Regions from separate parts of the Pseudomonas sp. TE3911 genome, predicted to be linked through region 2. Evidence: predicted binding sites of a transcription regulator. Region 2 holds the regulator's gene; each other region holds the start of a gene.
The links. Region 2 encodes FliA, which starts transcription of late flagellar genes. Its sites were predicted from a motif close to CTAAAGTTTNNNNNNNNNNNGCCGNTAA; they were not measured.

Region 1 (3,909 bases), 1.7 Mb from region 2:
ATGCGCGCTGGCCACACTGGACTGTTCTGCTGCCAGTGCCGTGCTGTGGGACAAGCCCGCCGCCTGGGTGACGTTCTGGTTGATGTCTTCCACCACATGGGCCTGTTGCAGGGTGGCACTGGCGATGGACGCGTTCAGGCCGTTGAGGTTGTGCAAGGCTTGCCCAATCGCAGTGAGGCTGGCACCGGCCTGACCTGCCTGCTCAATGGTCAGTTGGGAGGCGCTGTGGCTGTCGCTGATCACCTTGACCGCCGCTTCCGAGTGTCCTTGCAGGCGCTCGATCATCACCTGGATTTCGGCGGTGGACTTTTGCGTGCGTTGGGCGAGCAGGCGCACTTCGTCGGCCACCACCGCAAACCCTCGGCCTTGCTCCCCGGCGCGAGCCGCTTCGATGGCAGCGTTCAGCGCTAGCAGGTTGGTTTGGTCGGCGATGGAGCGGATCACTTCCAGCACGCCACCGATCTGGGTGCTTTCGCTGGACAGCGTGCGGATCACTTCCACCGCCTGGCTGATGGTGCTGGAGAGTTGGTCGATCTGTTGCAGGCTGCTGTCGATATTGACCTGGCCTTGGTGCGCCTGGGCCTGGGCATCGCGCATTTCGCTGGCGGCATGTTCCGCGTTCTTGGCCACGTCCTGCACGCCGTAGGTGACTTCGTTGATGGCAGTGGCCACCAGCTCCATCTGCTGCGACTGCTGCTGGCTGCGGTCATGGGCCGAGCTGGCGTTGTTGCCCAGGTCGGTAGAGGACTGGCCCAGGGCGTTCGCGCACACCTGCAACTGGCTTACCACCTGACGCAGCTTGGCGGTGAAACTGTTGAAGTGCTGGGACAGTTGGGTGATTTCGTCACGGCCGTGGGTGTCGAGGCTGCGGGTCAAGTCGCTTTCACCGCTGGCGATATTGCCCATGGCATTCACCGCCGCCTGCAACGGGCGCACGATGCTGCGCACAATCAGCGACACCAGCAGGCCCATCACCAGCGCAATGCCCAGGCCGATCATGGAGGCTTTCCACACTTGGCCGCTGAACTCGGCCTGCACGTCGTCCACATAGACGCCGGAGCCGATAATCCAGCCCCAGGGTTCGAACAGCTGGATATAGGAAGTCTTGGCCACGGGGGCCTGTGCGCCGGGCTTGGGCCAGCGATAGTTGACGATCCCGGCGCCCTTGGCTTTTGCCAGGCTGACGAACTCGTTGAACACGGCAAACCCATCGGGATCGCGGATAGCCGAAAGGTTCTGGCCATCGAGCTTGGGGTTGGCCGGGTGCATGATCATCACGGGCGTGAGGTCGTTGATCCAGAAATAGTCGTCATGGTCGTAACGCAACCCCCGCACCGCGCTCAGGGCTTGTTTCTGGGCGGCGTCACGGGTCATCACACCGGTGGTTTCCAGGCCGTGATAGAACGTCAGGATCCCGCTGGCGGTCTGGACCACGTGTTGGGTCTGTTGGCGTTTGGCTTGGTAAAGGTCGTCATGGATCTGCTTGAGCATCAGCAAACCCAGGGCCAGCAGCATCAGCAGGGCGACTATCAGGATCAGCCATAGGCGTCGGCTGATCGACATATTGCGCAAACTGTTCATCGTCCTGTCACTCCGGGCTTTTTATAATTGTGGGCGTCGCATCGACTTTTACGCCTTGTCTGATAGGCTTTCGGCCCGTAATCGAAAAACCTGAGTACTGCCTGATTTTCACAGAATTTTTGCAGACTGGTGTTGATCATCATCAACACTGGGCCTTCAGCGCGCTCGTCGTCAGTGAACCATTAAAAAAGACTAACAAGGCGTGCCATAGCGCATGACCTTTGGGGGAAGCATGGATTTTTGGACCGCCATTCAGGCATTGATTCTCGGCGTAGTGGAGGGTTTGACGGAGTTCCTGCCGATCTCCAGTACCGGCCACCAGATCATCGTTGCCGACTTGCTCGATTTCGGCGGTGAACGTGCGATGGCCTTCAACATCATTATTCAGCTCGGCGCCATTTTGGCGGTGGTCTGGGAGTTTCGGCGCAAGATTCTCGACGTTGTCACCGGCTTGCCAACCCAGCGCAATGCGCAGCGTTTCACGATCAACCTGCTGATTGCGTTCCTGCCGGCCGTGGTCCTTGGGGTGATTTTCGCCGACTTGATTCACCACTACCTGTTCAACCCGATCACTGTCGCCACAGCGCTGGTGGTGGGCGGCGTCATCATGCTGTGGGCCGAGCGCCGCGAGCATGAAGTGCATGCCGAGACCGTCGACGACATCACCTGGAAAGATGCACTCAAGGTAGGCTTTGCCCAGTGCCTGGCGATGATCCCGGGCACTTCGCGCTCCGGCTCGACCATCATCGGCGGCCTGCTGTTCGGCCTGTCGCGCAAGACCGCTACCGAGTTCTCGTTCTTCCTCGCCATGCCGACCATGGTCGGTGCTGCGGTGTACTCGGGCTACAAGTACCGCGACCTGTTTCAGCCAGCGGACCTGCCGGTCTTTGCCATTGGGTTTATCACCTCGTTCATCTTCGCGATGATCGCGGTCAAGGGCCTGCTCAAGTTCATCGCCAGCCATAGCTACGCGGCGTTTGCCTGGTACCGCATCGGGTTTGGCCTACTGATCCTGGCGACTTGGCAGTTCGGTTGGATCGACTGGGCGGCGGCAACGGCATGATCATCCAGCACCCGCGCTTGAAGGCGGCGATCTTTGTGCTGCTGTGCGCCGCGCCGCTGTTGGGGTCGGTGCTGGTGTGGCAGCGCGGCGAAACCGTGATCCCGCTGGTGGCCTATGGCGTGGTCAGCGTGATCGCGTTTTTCCTGTACTGGAGTGATAAACGCAAAGCGCGCACCGACAGCTGGCGCACACCGGAAAACATCCTGCACGCCGTTGAGTTGGCCGGCGGTTGGCCCGGGGCGTTGATTGCTCAGCAGGTGTTCCGGCACAAGACGCGCAAGGTGTCTTTCCAGGTGCTGTTCTGGGTGATTGTGCTGTTGCACCAAGTGTTCTGGTTGGACCAGTTGTTCCTTGGCGGCACGTTACTGTCAGTCCTCTAGCAACAAACCAATCTGCGTGCGCTTGGGTAGCTTGCTCACCACCAGCTGGTGGGAGCGCTGCAACAAGCCACGCAGTTCCTCGGCGCCCAGCGGGTAGGGCGTGTTCATGATGATCCACTGCGCACGCGCCAGGTATGGCGCGGGGTGGATACCGGGGCGGTCCACGTGACCGAGAAACAGTTCCTTGTCGACCTTGAACGCCAACGAGTCGCCGCGCAGGTTTTGCAGGGCGAACATCTTGTTGCCGGCAATCGAGAACACTCGCACACCGCCCCATTTGTAGTCCTCCCGTGCGCCGGGCAGGCTCAGGCAAAAGGTGGCGACTTGCGCTTCGGTCATCTTCATAGCAAACGGTCTCCGCAGCTTTTAAAGCCTTCTTCCAGGTAATCGATCCAGGCACGAATGGCCGGCAGCACACCGCGCCGGTGTGGGTAGACGGCCTGCAACCAACCGCCGGGCAGTGACCATTCCGGCAGCAGTTGCACCAAGTGGCCGTTGGCCAATTCTTCCTCGCAGTACATCATTGGCAGCACGGTAAAGCCCAGGCCCATGATGGCGCTGGCCTTGCGCACGTTGAAGTCATCAACGCCCAGGCGTGCTTCCATGATCAGGTCGTGGGGGTTGCCCTGAGGATCGAGGATGCGCTGGTGCACCATCCGGTCCGCCTCCAATGCGCCGAGTATCGGCAGCTGCTTGAGGTCATCAAGGGTGCTGATAGATCGGCCATGCATGAAGTTCGGGCTGGCAACCAGGACGGTCTGGGCCGGGCGTAGGCGCTTGGTGACCAGCAGCGGGTCTTCATCGCCTTGCTCACGCACTCGCAGCGCCACATCGATGCCTTCGGCCACGAGGTCGACTCGGCGGTTGACCAAGGTCATTTCCAAC
Region 2 (3,909 bases):
TTCCACCAGGTCCATGGTGCGGTTGGCCGCGGCTTCGGTCAGCCTGACCACATAGGACAGGCGTTCGGTGGCATCAGTGATCTGCGAGATTTCTTCGGCCTGGGGCATGTGCGGGTCAATCTGAAAATTGACGATCGCACTGTGCAGCTCGCGTGTGAGCTTGCCCACTTCCTGGTACAGGCCGCGGTCACGGGTCTGGTTGAGCTCATGGATCAACTGCACCGCGTCGCCGAAGTGGCCTTTTTCAAGGCTGTCGACCAACTGGTGAGCATGCTTTTTCAGGGTCGACTCAAAGTCTCCCTGTGACGTTTCTTTATGCTCCATAGCTCCCCCGCGATGGCATTAGCCGTGGATGCGTTCAAAGATCTTTTCGATCTTCTCTTTCAAGGCCTGTGCAGTGAATGGCTTGACTACGTAACCGTTGACCCCGGCCTGGGCGGCTTCGATGATCTGTTCACGCTTGGCTTCGGCGGTCACCATCAACACGGGAAGGCTGCGCAGTTTTTCGTCGGCACGCACGTGGCGCAACAAGTCGATACCGGTCATGCCCGGCATGTTCCAGTCTGTTACCAGAAAGTCGATGCTCCCGCTGTTGAGGATCGGAATCGCCGTAAGGCCGTCATCCGCCTCGACCGTGTTTGTGAACCCAAGGTCACGCAACAGGTTTTTTATGATCCGCCGCATCGTTGAGAAGTCATCAACGATGAGGATTTTCATGTTCTTGTCCAATTCGACCTCCAAGCAGTCTTAAACGCGCCCAGCACCTGGACGCGCCATTTCAATCAACAGGCATTACACAAAAAGGACTGCCGGGGGCACCACGGATCGAACCCACGAAGGCCTATCACCTTCGCGGTATCGCTTTGCAATGCTCCCCACACTGCCTGTCAGCGCGCTCGCCACTCTCCCAAACGCCCCCGCAAGCGGGCTGCGCATTGGCTGTGCAACTGGCTGACACGCGATTCGCTGACCCCCAGGACCTCACCGATTTCCTTGAGGTTCAGCTCTTCGTCGTAATACAGCGCCAACACTAACCGCTCGCGCTCGGGCAAGTTGGCAATGGCGTCCGCCAATGCACCCTGGAAGCGTTCATCTTCCAGGTCGCGTGACGGTTCCATATGCGCGCTCGCGCCGTCCTCGTGCAGCCCTTCGTGTTCGCCGTCCTGCAACAGGTCGTCGAAACTGAACAGGCGGCTGCCCAAGGTATCGTTCAAAATCCCGTAATAATCGTCGAGACTCAATTGGAGTTCGGCCGCAACTTCATGATCTTTAGCGTCGCGACCGGTTTTTGCTTCAATTGCACGAATTGCGTCGCTGACCATGCGCGTATTTCGGTGCACCGAACGCGGCGCCCAATCACCTTTACGCACCTCATCAAGCATCGCGCCACGGATACGGATACCCGCATACGTCTCGAAACTCGCGCCTTTGCTGGCGTCGTATTTGGTCGACACTTCGAGCAAGCCGATCATGCCGGCCTGGATCAGGTCCTCGACCTGCACGCTGGCGGGCAGGCGAGCCAGCAAGTGATAGGCGATACGCTTGACCAGCGGCGCATAGCGCTCAATCAACTCACCCTGACTGTCACGGGCAGATTTCTTGTAGGCGTTGTAGCCATTCGCTGTCATAGCACCGGTCCTGCGCTCGTCTGATGTACCAATCGCTCGACGAAAAACTCCAGATGCCCACGAGGGTTGGCGGGCAACGGCCAGGTATCGACCTTCTGGGCAATAGCCTTGAACGCCAATGCGCATTTGGAACGAGGGAACGCTTCGTAGACTGCACGCTGCTTTTGCACAGCCTTGCGCACGCACTCGTCGTAGGGAACTGCGCCGACGTATTGTAAGGCGACATCGAGGAAGCGATCCGTGACCTTGGTCAACTTGGCGAACAGATTGCGCCCTTCCTGCGGACTCTGGGCCATGTTGGCCAGGACGCGGAAGCGGTTCATGCCGTAGTCACGGTTAAGCAGTTTGATCAGGGCGTAGGCGTCGGTGATCGAGGTGGGTTCATCGCAGACCACCAGCAGGACTTCCTGCGCGGCGCGCACGAAGCTGACCACGGACTCGCCGATCCCGGCGGCGGTGTCGATCACCAGCACGTCGAGGTTGTCGCCGATATCACTGAATGCCTGGATCAGGCCGGCATGCTGCGCCGGGCTCAGGTGCACCATGCTCTGGGTACCGGAGGCAGCCGGCACGATGCGGATCCCGCCAGGGCCCTGGAGCAGCACGTCGCGCAGCTCACAGCGCCCCTCGATCACATCGGCAAGGGTGTGTTTGGGCGTCAGTCCCAGCAGAACGTCGACGTTCGCCAGCCCCAGGTCAGCATCCAGCAGCATGACGCGACGGCCAAGCTCTGCCAGGGCCAGGGACAAATTCACTGACACGTTAGTCTTTCCGACGCCACCTTTGCCGCCGGTCACCGCGATCACCTGTACGGGATGCATGCTGCCCATTTTATTTCTTTACCTTGTCTTGCTTAGACGCAGGCTACATGGCTTGGCCGCGTGAATCGCTTGCAGACCATCAATGTAGGTACATTTCACGGTGTTCATCCTGACTTCAACCGACCCGTTTTGCCGGGTTGTGGTAGAGGTCGGCGAACATATCGGCCATCGCTTCCTCGCTAGGCTCTTCTTGCATTTGCACGCTGACGGCACGGCTGACCAACTGATGACGGCGCGGCAGATGAAGATCATCCGGGATCCGCGGCCCGTCGGTCAGGTAGGCAACCGGTAATTCATGACTGATAGCCAGGCTCAACACTTCACCCAGGCTGGCGGTTTCATCCAGTTTCGTGAGGATGCAACCGGCCAGGCCACAGCGTTTGTAGCTATGGTACGCAGCGGTAAGAACCTGTTTTTGGCTGGTGGTTGCAAGCACCAGGTAATTTTTCGACTTGATGCCACGCCCGGCCAGGGTTTCCAGTTGCATGCGCAACGCCGGGTCGCTGGCTTGCAAGCCGGCGGTGTCGATCAGCACCACGCGCTTGCGCAGCAGCGGATCGAGGGCGTTGGCCAGGGACTGGCCCGGGTCGACGTGGGTCACCGGTACATTGAGGATGCGGCCCAACGTCTTGAGCTGCTCCTGGGCGCCGATCCGGTAGCTGTCCATGCTCACCAGCGCGATATTATTCGCGCCGTACTTGAGCACATAACGCGCTGCCAGCTTGGCGAGGGTGGTGGTCTTGCCCATGCCGGCGGGGCCGACCATGGCGATCACACCGCCCTCTTCCAGGGGTTCGATTTCCGGGGTAGCGATCATCCGCGCCAGGTGGGCCAGCAACATGCGCCAGGCCTGGCGTGGTTCTTCGATTTCGGTGGTCAGGGCCAGCAGGTCGCGGGACAACGGGCCGGACAAGCCAATGCGTTGCAGGCGACGCCACAGGTTGGCCTGTTGCGGTTTGCTGCCTTGCAGCTGCGTCCAGGCCAGCGAGCCGAGCTGCACTTCCAGCAGTTCGCGCAGGCCGTTGAGCTCAAAGCGCATCGAGTCGAACACACGCTGGTCAACTGCGGCGGCCGGGGCTGGCGCGGCAGGACGCGGCGGCTCGACGAAAGTCGGCTCAACCAATGGTTCGGCAGCGGTCAGCGGCAGCCCGGCGAACAACTGGCGATTGGTGGTGGTATCGCTGTCGCCACGCATGCTCAGCTCAGCCTGGGCCGAGACGATGCGCGAAGCGGTCTTGCGCAGCTCGTCTTCGAGCTCCATGTTCGGTACACGCGGCGCCAGCGCCGAGGGGGTGTAATCCAGGGCAGCCGTCAGCTCGACACCGCCGGCAATACGACGGTTACCGATAATCGCGGCGTCGGCGCCCAGCTCATCACGGACCAGTTTCATGGCCTGACGCATATCGGCGGCGAAAAAACGCTTAACTTGCATAACCCACTACCCTCAGCCGTTGGGCCCT
Region 3 (3,909 bases), 2.5 Mb from region 2:
CCGGCCTCACCGGCGCGGGCGGCTTCGATGGCTGCGTTGAGCGCCAGCAGGTTGGTCTGCTCGGCAATGCCGCGAATCACTTCAAGTACCGAGCCGATTTTCTCGCTATTGGCGGCCAGGCCTTCGACCTGGGCCATGGCCGTGCTCATATCCGCCGCCAGGTGGCCGATGTTGGTGGTGGTTTGGTCGATCACGGTCAGGCCGTCGCGGGTGGCCTGGTCGGCATCGCGTGCGGCTTGCGCGGCCTGGGCCGCGCTGCGTGCGACGTCCTGGGCGGTAGCACTCATTTCGTGGGAGGCGGTAGCCACCTGGTCGACCTGGCGGTACTGCTGTTCCATGCCGGCGCTGGTCTGCGTGGCAATCGCGGCGGATTGGTCGGCGGTGCCACGAGCGTCCTGCACCGAGCGTTTCACTTCGGCAATGATCGGCTGCAGCTTGTCGAGGAAACGGTTGAACCAGCCCGCGAGCTGCCCCAATTCATCCTTCTTGTCGTAGGCCAGGCGACGTGTCAGGTCGCCTTCGCCGCTGGCGATGTCCTCGAGCATGTGTGCCACGCCGAGGATCGGCCGCGTCACGCTGCGGGCCATCAGCCATACCAGGATCAGGCCGATCACCGCGGCCAGCAGGCCCAGGCCCAGTTCCAGCAACGTGCCACGCGCGTTGTCAGCATCCAATTGCGCCTTCAGTGCTTCGGCTGGGCCGACCAGGACTTTTTCCGGCACATCCAGCAATACGCCCCACAGCTTGCCGTCGGGGATCGGCGCGAACGGCGCCAGCACCTTGAGCTGAAGGTCGGTGCGCAGGCTGCGGATCTGTGGGCCGCTGGCCAATGCACTGAGCACTTTAGGGCCGCTGACGGTGTCGACTTGATCCAGGCGTTTGCTTAATTGAGTGGCATCCGCACTGTAGCCGGCGAGCAAACCGGTGGAGCTGAGGATGCTCACCTGGGTCTGGCCGTCGTACAGTTTTTTGCTGGCCTGTTGGCTCACGGCCTGGAGGCTGTTGAGGTTGATGTCCACCGACAGCGACGCGATGACTTTGCCGTTGACCATCAGCGGGAACACGATGCTGGTCATCAGCACGTTCTGGCCGTTGATCATATAAAAGTAGGGTTCGATCACGCATGGCTTGAGGGTGGTGCGTGGGCAGGTGAACCAGGCGTTTGCCGGTTCACCGCTGGGGCCGATGCTGGTGTCGGCCATGTCGCTTTCAGGCAGCGCCATCGAGGTGAGTGTGCCCGGAGTCGGCTGAGACCAGTACAGGGCGAAGCGGCCCTTGTTGTTACTGCCCAGCTCCGCCTGATCGGCGAACAACTCGTCCTTGCCGTCCAGCGCGTTGGCTTCAAACACCAGGGACAAACCCAGCAAGTCCGGGTTGGCCTGCAGCGCGGCCTTGACCTGGCGGGTCAGGTCTTCGCGGGTGTCGAAGGCATCGAGGAAGCGCTTTTCGGCCTGTTCGCGCAGGAACAGGACCTGACGGGAAAAACCGTGGCCGTATTGGTAGGCATCCATGAACTGGCGACGAATACCCAGCGCCTGCGCTTCGCCCTGGGCTTCGATGCGTGCCTGGGCGGAGGTGTTGAGCATCTGCATGCTGGACGCCTGGACCTGCTCCGAGCTTTGCGCCATGCGATACAGCGACAAACCCACCAGTAGGGTCACGATCCCTAGCAGGCAAAGACCGGCGAGCAGGGTGATTTTCCATTGAATGGAGAGCTGCCTGAGCGACATCGGGACATCCTTAACCTGAAAGCACATAGAGTCAGTTTATCGGCCGCTGTGAAGGCTTCTTTATTCAAACAATCAATTTAAATCTGAAATCGGTGTCGTTTTTTGACATGTAGCCCTACCTGCTGCAAAGTGCGCGCCCTCTAATAAGACCTCCTTAAAGCCTGCACGCGGGTCGCCAGCCAATGGCCACCTGGGCGCGGGCATGCCTGTTTTTTATGTTTCTGCTTGAGGTAACCATGATTAACGCAGTCATCGCCGCGGTCGGCACCATGCTGGTGCTCAGCCTGTCCCGCGTGCATGTGGTCATCGCCATCATTGTCGGCGCCCTGGTGGGCGGGTTGACCGGTGGCCTGGGCATCGAAGCCACGCTCAAAGCCTTCAACGGCGGTTTGGGCGGCGGTGCGACCGTGGCGTTGTCCTACGCATTGCTCGGCGCTTTCGCGGTGGCGATTGCCAAGTCAGGCCTGGCCCACGCCCTGGCGGACAAGGCGCTGTTGCTGGTCGACCGCCAGGAAGCCAGCGGCGGCAGCCACGTCAAATGGCTGTTGATCGGCCTGCTGTGGGCAGTCGCGATTGCGTCGCAGAACATCCTGCCGATCCACATTGCGTTTATCCCGCTGCTGGTGCCGCCACTGTTGTACGTGCTGACCAAGCTGCAACTGGACCGCCGCCTTGTTGCCTGCGTAATGACCTTCGGCCTGATCACCCCCTACATGTTTCTGCCGGTGGGCTTCGGCAACATCTTCCTTAACCAGATCCTGCTGGCCAATGTGGCCAACAGTGGGGTGGACATCAGTCAGGTCAACGTGACCCACGCCATGAGCCTGCCCGCCCTGGGCATGGTGGTTGGCTTGTTGGTGGCGGTCTTTATCAGCTACCGCAAAAAGCGCGTGTATGACCTGGAAAAAATCGAGCGGGTCGAGCAGGTTGCCGTTCAGTACAACCCGCTGACCCTGATGGTGGCCGGCGTGGCGATTGCCTCGGCGTTCATCATTCAACTGTGGCTGGACTCGATGATCATCGGCGCTTTGGCCGGCTTCCTCATCTTCTCGGTGTCGGGGATTGTGCGCTGGCGCGACACCGACGACCTGTTCACGGAAGGCATGAAGATGATGGCCATGATCGGCTTCATCATGATTGCGTCCTCAGGCTTTGCCGAGGTGCTCAAGGCCACCGGCGACGTGCGCTCGCTGGTGGAAACCTCGGCGGTGTTCATCGGCCACAGCCGTGGGGTCGGTGCGTTGTTGATGTTGCTGGTGGGCCTGTTGGTGACCATGGGCATCGGCTCGTCGTTTTCCACGGTGCCGATCCTTGCCGCGATTTTTGTGCCGCTGTGTGTGCAGTTGGGCTTCAGCCCGATGGCCATCGTGTGCATCGTCGGTACGGCGGGTGCGCTGGGCGACGCCGGTTCACCGGCGTCGGACTCGACACTCGGCCCGACCTCCGGCCTGAATATCGACGGCCAGCATCACCATATCTGGGACACCGTGGTGCCGACGTTCCTGCACTACAACATCCCGTTGCTGGCATTTGGCTGGTTTGCGGCGATGACGCTCTGATCTACAGATTCATTGACGTTGGTCGATAACCTCTCAAGTCGCCTAATAAGAGAGAAAAGCCATGCGTCTGAATTTGAAGGCCAAAGTACTGTCCCTCGCGATCGTGCCGGTGCTGCTGTTTGCCGTGGTGATCAGCCTGACCACCGTATGGATCCTCCAGGGGCAGGCGCGCAACGAGGTGGATGAAACCCGTCAGCGCCTGCTCAACGACGCCAAGGCCACTCTGCAAAGTTATGTAGAAGTGGCCATGACCACCATCAAGCCGCTTTACGACGCTGCCGCACCTGGCGACACAGCGGCGCGCGCCGAGGTGGTCAAGCTGCTGTCCAACACCCGCTACGGCAAGGACGGTTACTTCTTCGGCTACGACTCCGAGACCATCCGCCTGTTCAAGGGCAACAGCCCCGACGGCGTGGGCAAGAGTTTCAAGGACAACCGTGACCCCAACGGCGTCTACGTCAACCGCGACTTGGTCAAGGTCGGTAAGGACGGCAGCCACTACCTGCAATACAGCTCCACCCAACCCGGCCAGACCGAACTGGTGCCCAAGCTCGGCTACACCGAATACCTGCCCAAGTGGGACATGGTCATCGGTACCTCGGTGAACCTGGACGGTATCG
Region 4 (3,909 bases), 3.3 Mb from region 2:
AGTCGCCGAAGTCTTCCCAGCCGCCCATCTGCTTCCAGCGGTTGACGATGCCGCAGAACAGATCAGCTGTCTTTTCTGTGTCGTATCGGGCCGAGTGGGCTTCGCGACCGTCGAAATCGATACCGGCGGCCTGGCAGGCTTTGGCCAATACGGTCTGACCGTAGGCGAGGCCGGCAAGGGTTGCGGTGTCGAAGCTGGAGAACGGGTGAAACGGGTTGCGCTTCATGTCCAACCGCGCCACGGCTGCGTTCAGGAAACCCAGGTCGAAGCTGCTGTTATGCCCGACCAGGATCGCGCGTTTGCAGCCATTGGCCTTCAACGCCTTGCGCACTCCACGGAAGATATCGGTCAGCGCTGCTTCTTCACTCACCGCCATGCGCAGTGGGTGATCAAGCTTGATCCCTGTGAACTCCAGGGCTGCCGCTTCAATGTTGGCACCTTCAAACGGCTCGACGCGGAAGAAGTGGGTGTGTTCTGGATACACAAAGCCCTGTTCGTCCATGCCGATGGTCGTCGCGGCAATTTCCAGCAGCGCGTCGGTGGCGCAATTGAAACCGCCGGTTTCTACGTCGATAACGACAGGCAGATAGCCACGGAAACGTTCGGCCATCGGGTGGCGCGAACCGCCACCGCCGTGTTCCTGGTCGTCATCGTAATGGTCTTCACTCACTTGCTTTCCTCCAGCAGGCGCCAGCGCAGTGTTTCACCGGCGCGCAGCGGGATAACGGTCAGCTCGCCAAATGGCAGGCTGGCAGGGGCGGTCCAGTCTTCACGGACCAGGGTAATGCGGTCGGTATTCGCCGGCAGGCCATAGAAACGTGGGCCGTTGAGGCTGGCGAAACCCTCGAGTTTGTCCAAGGCGTTGCGTTGTTCGAACGCTTCTGCGTACAGCTCGATGGCGGCATAAGCGGTGTAGCAACCGGCACAGCCGCACGCGGCTTCCTTGGCGTGCTGGGCGTGAGGCGCGGAGTCGGTGCCGAGGAAAAACTTCGGATTACCGCTGGTCGCGGCATCCAGCAAGGCCACCTGGTGGGTATTGCGCTTGAGGATTGGCAGGCAATAGAAGTGCGGCCGAATCCCGCCCACCAGCATGTGGTTGCGGTTGTACAGCAGGTGATGGGCGGTGATGGTTGCGCCTACGTTGGCCGAGGCCTCGGTGACGAACTGCACGGCATCGGCCGTGGTGATGTGCTCGAACACCACCTTGAGGGTCGGGAATAGCTCGACCACGCGGCGCATGTGCTCGTCGATGAAGATCTTCTCGCGATCGAACACGTCCACGTCGCCACGGGTAACTTCACCGTGGATCAGCAGCGGCATGCCCACTTCGGCCATGGCTTCGATAGCGGGCAGGATCTTGTCGATACTGGTCACGCCGGAGTCGGAGTTGGTGGTCGCGCCAGCCGGGTACAGCTTGGCGGCGTGCACATAACCGCTGGCTTTGGCCTCGCGAATTTCTTCGGGCTGGGTGCGGTCGGTGAGGTAGAGCACCATCAACGGTTCGAAGCGGCTGCCGGCCGGTCGTGCAGCGAGGATACGCTGGCGATAGGCATCGGCTTCAGCGGCGTTACGCACCGGTGGTACCAGGTTAGGCATGATGATGGCGCGGCCAAACGTACGCGCTACATCGGCCACGGTTTGGGGCAACGCAGCACCATCGCGAAGATGAATATGCCAGTCGTCGGGACGCAGCAGGGTCAGGCGGTCGGACATTGGGGATTCCAGGCGGGTCAATCTGGTGGGAATGCTACCGGAAAAGACTCTTGCAGGCACTCGCTATCAAGTTTTGCAGGATGCATCCGATAGCCTTTCGTATGCCTTATCGATGTATGACGCTTTGAAGTGTTGTAGAAACCAGTGGAGCCTCCCGTGCGCCAGCATTATCTAGCCCTGCTCAGTGTGTTCGCCAGCCTGCCTGCGATGGCCCTCACGTTCCAGACACGTCTGGAGAATATTGAGTGGAAAGTAGAGGGCGACAAGTTCGAGTGCCGCCTAACCCAACCGATCACCGATTTCGGTTCGGGTGAGTTCGTGCGCCGGGCGGGTGAGCAGGCGACGTTCCGTCTGAAAGCCTATAACGGCTCGCTGGGCGCAGGATCGGCCACCTTGTTGGCTGCCGCTGCCCCTTGGCAGCCCGGTCGGGGTGACATCAACCTCGGTGCCGTACGTGCTGGCAGCGGTGATGTGCTGTTCAACAGCTCTCAAGCCCAGGCTGGGCGTCTGTTCAACGGTTTGCTCGATGGCCGCTCGCCCACCGTGCGGCACTATGGGCGTGAGGGCGGCTACTCAGAAATTCGCCTGCTGCCGGTGAAATTCAACAAGGCCTACAGCGACTATCAGCTGTGCACGGCCAAGTTGTTGCCGATGAATTACGATCAGGTCAAGCAGACTGAAGTCGGCTTCCCTGGGGGGGGCATTGAGCTCGACGCCGCGGCCAAGCAGAAGCTGGCAGTGATTCTCGAATTCATGAAAGCGGATCCTACCGTCAACCATGTCGAATTGAATGGCCATTCGGACAACAGTGGCAATCGCCTGAGCAATCGCGATGTTTCACGCCGCCGCGCGCTGGCGGTGATGGACTACTTCAAGGCCAATGGTATCCAGGAGTCCCAGATTACCCTGCGTTTCCATGGCGAAAGTTACCCCTTGGCGCCCAATACCAATGCCGCCAACCGGGCCCGCAACCGCCGTGTGAATATTCAGCTCGAACGTGTGGCTGTCCCCGAGAAACCGGCGCCCCAGGCGGCGGGGCCGAGCAACCCTGCACACACCTCCTGACGTGCGACCATCGGTCGCTCGCTCGACATAATCTGTCGCTTTATCTTCATTTGCTGTCGCGCCCCTGTAAATCCACGGTTTTGATCGGTAGAATCGACGCCTTTCCGTACAACCCCGTGGAGTGATGGCATGGCCGACGTAAACAAGGTCGTTCTCGCGTATTCCGGCGGCCTGGACACTTCGGTGATCCTCAAGTGGCTGCAGGATACTTATAACTGTGAAGTGGTGACCTTCACCGCTGACCTGGGTCAGGGCGAAGAGGTCGAACCTGCACGTGCCAAGGCGCAAGCCATGGGCGTGAAAGAGATCTACATTGACGACCTGCGCGAAGAATTCGTCCGCGATTTCGTCTTCCCGATGTTTCGCGCCAACACCGTCTATGAAGGCGAGTACCTGCTGGGTACCTCCATCGCACGTCCGCTGATCGCCAAGCGCCTGATCGAAATCGCCAACGAAACCGGCGCTGACGCCATTTCCCATGGCGCTACCGGCAAGGGCAACGACCAGGTACGTTTCGAGCTGGGTGCCTACGCGCTCAAGCCCGGCGTGAAAGTGATTGCCCCTTGGCGCGAATGGGACCTGCTGTCCCGTGAAAAGCTGATGGATTACGCTGAAAAGCATGCAATCCCGATCGAGCGTCATGGCAAGAAGAAATCCCCGTACTCGATGGACGCCAACCTGCTGCACATCTCTTATGAAGGTGGCGTGCTGGAAGACACCTGGACCGAGCACGAAGAAGACATGTGGAAATGGACCGTCTCCCCGGAGAACGCTCCAGACAAGCCGCAGTACCTGGAGCTCACCTACCGCAACGGCGACATCGTCGCACTGGACGGTGTCGAAATGACCCCGGCCACTGTGCTGGCGACCCTGAACCGTATCGGTGGCGAACACGGTATCGGCCGTCTCGACATCGTAGAGAACCGCTATGTGGGCATGAAGTCCCGTGGCTGCTACGAAACCCCAGGCGGCACCATCATGCTGCGCGCTCACCGCGCCATCGAGTCCATTACCCTGGACCGCGAAGTGGCTCACCTCAAAGACGAGCTGATGCCCAAGTACGCCAGCCTGATCTACACCGGCTACTGGTGGAGCCCAGAGCGTCTGATGCTGCAACAGATGATCGACGCC

Region 1: the regulator FliA is predicted to act here: its motif matches at 1,649-1,676, upstream of ACVWXD_RS11540 (methyl-accepting chemotaxis protein).
Region 3: the regulator FliA is predicted to act here: its motif matches at 1,767-1,794, upstream of ACVWXD_RS15290 (methyl-accepting chemotaxis protein).
Region 4: the regulator FliA is predicted to act here: its motif matches at 1,779-1,806, upstream of ACVWXD_RS18900 (flagellar protein MotY).

What each region holds. Positions count from the first base shown of each region.
Region 1 is NZ_JBSSFP010000001.1:2,517,213-2,521,121, reverse strand. It holds gene ACVWXD_RS11540 (methyl-accepting chemotaxis protein) at 1-1,581, opposite strand, end outside; gene ACVWXD_RS11535 (undecaprenyl-diphosphate phosphatase) at 1,814-2,644, shown strand; gene ACVWXD_RS11530 (DUF1294 domain-containing protein) at 2,641-3,024, shown strand; gene ACVWXD_RS11525 (MmcQ/YjbR family DNA-binding protein) at 3,013-3,369, opposite strand; gene ACVWXD_RS11520 (LysR substrate-binding domain-containing protein) at 3,366-3,909, opposite strand, start outside.
Region 2 is NZ_JBSSFP010000001.1:862,231-866,139, reverse strand. It holds gene ACVWXD_RS04050 (protein phosphatase CheZ) at 1-324, opposite strand, end outside; gene ACVWXD_RS04045 (chemotaxis response regulator CheY) at 343-717, opposite strand; gene fliA (RNA polymerase sigma factor FliA) at 888-1,628, opposite strand; gene fleN (flagellar synthesis regulator FleN) at 1,625-2,458, opposite strand; gene flhF (flagellar biosynthesis protein FlhF) at 2,565-3,881, opposite strand; gene flhA (flagellar biosynthesis protein FlhA) at 3,894-3,909, opposite strand, start outside.
Region 3 is NZ_JBSSFP010000001.1:3,401,618-3,405,526, reverse strand. It holds gene ACVWXD_RS15290 (methyl-accepting chemotaxis protein) at 1-1,730, opposite strand, end outside; gene ACVWXD_RS15285 (Na+/H+ antiporter family protein) at 1,970-3,289, shown strand; partial or broken gene ACVWXD_RS15280 (cache domain-containing protein) at 3,351-3,909, shown strand, end outside.
Region 4 is NZ_JBSSFP010000001.1:4,158,573-4,162,481, reverse strand. It holds gene rnt (ribonuclease T) at 1-670, opposite strand, end outside; gene pyrC (dihydroorotase) at 667-1,713, opposite strand; gene ACVWXD_RS18900 (flagellar protein MotY) at 1,870-2,778, shown strand; gene ACVWXD_RS18895 (argininosuccinate synthase) at 2,908-3,909, shown strand, end outside.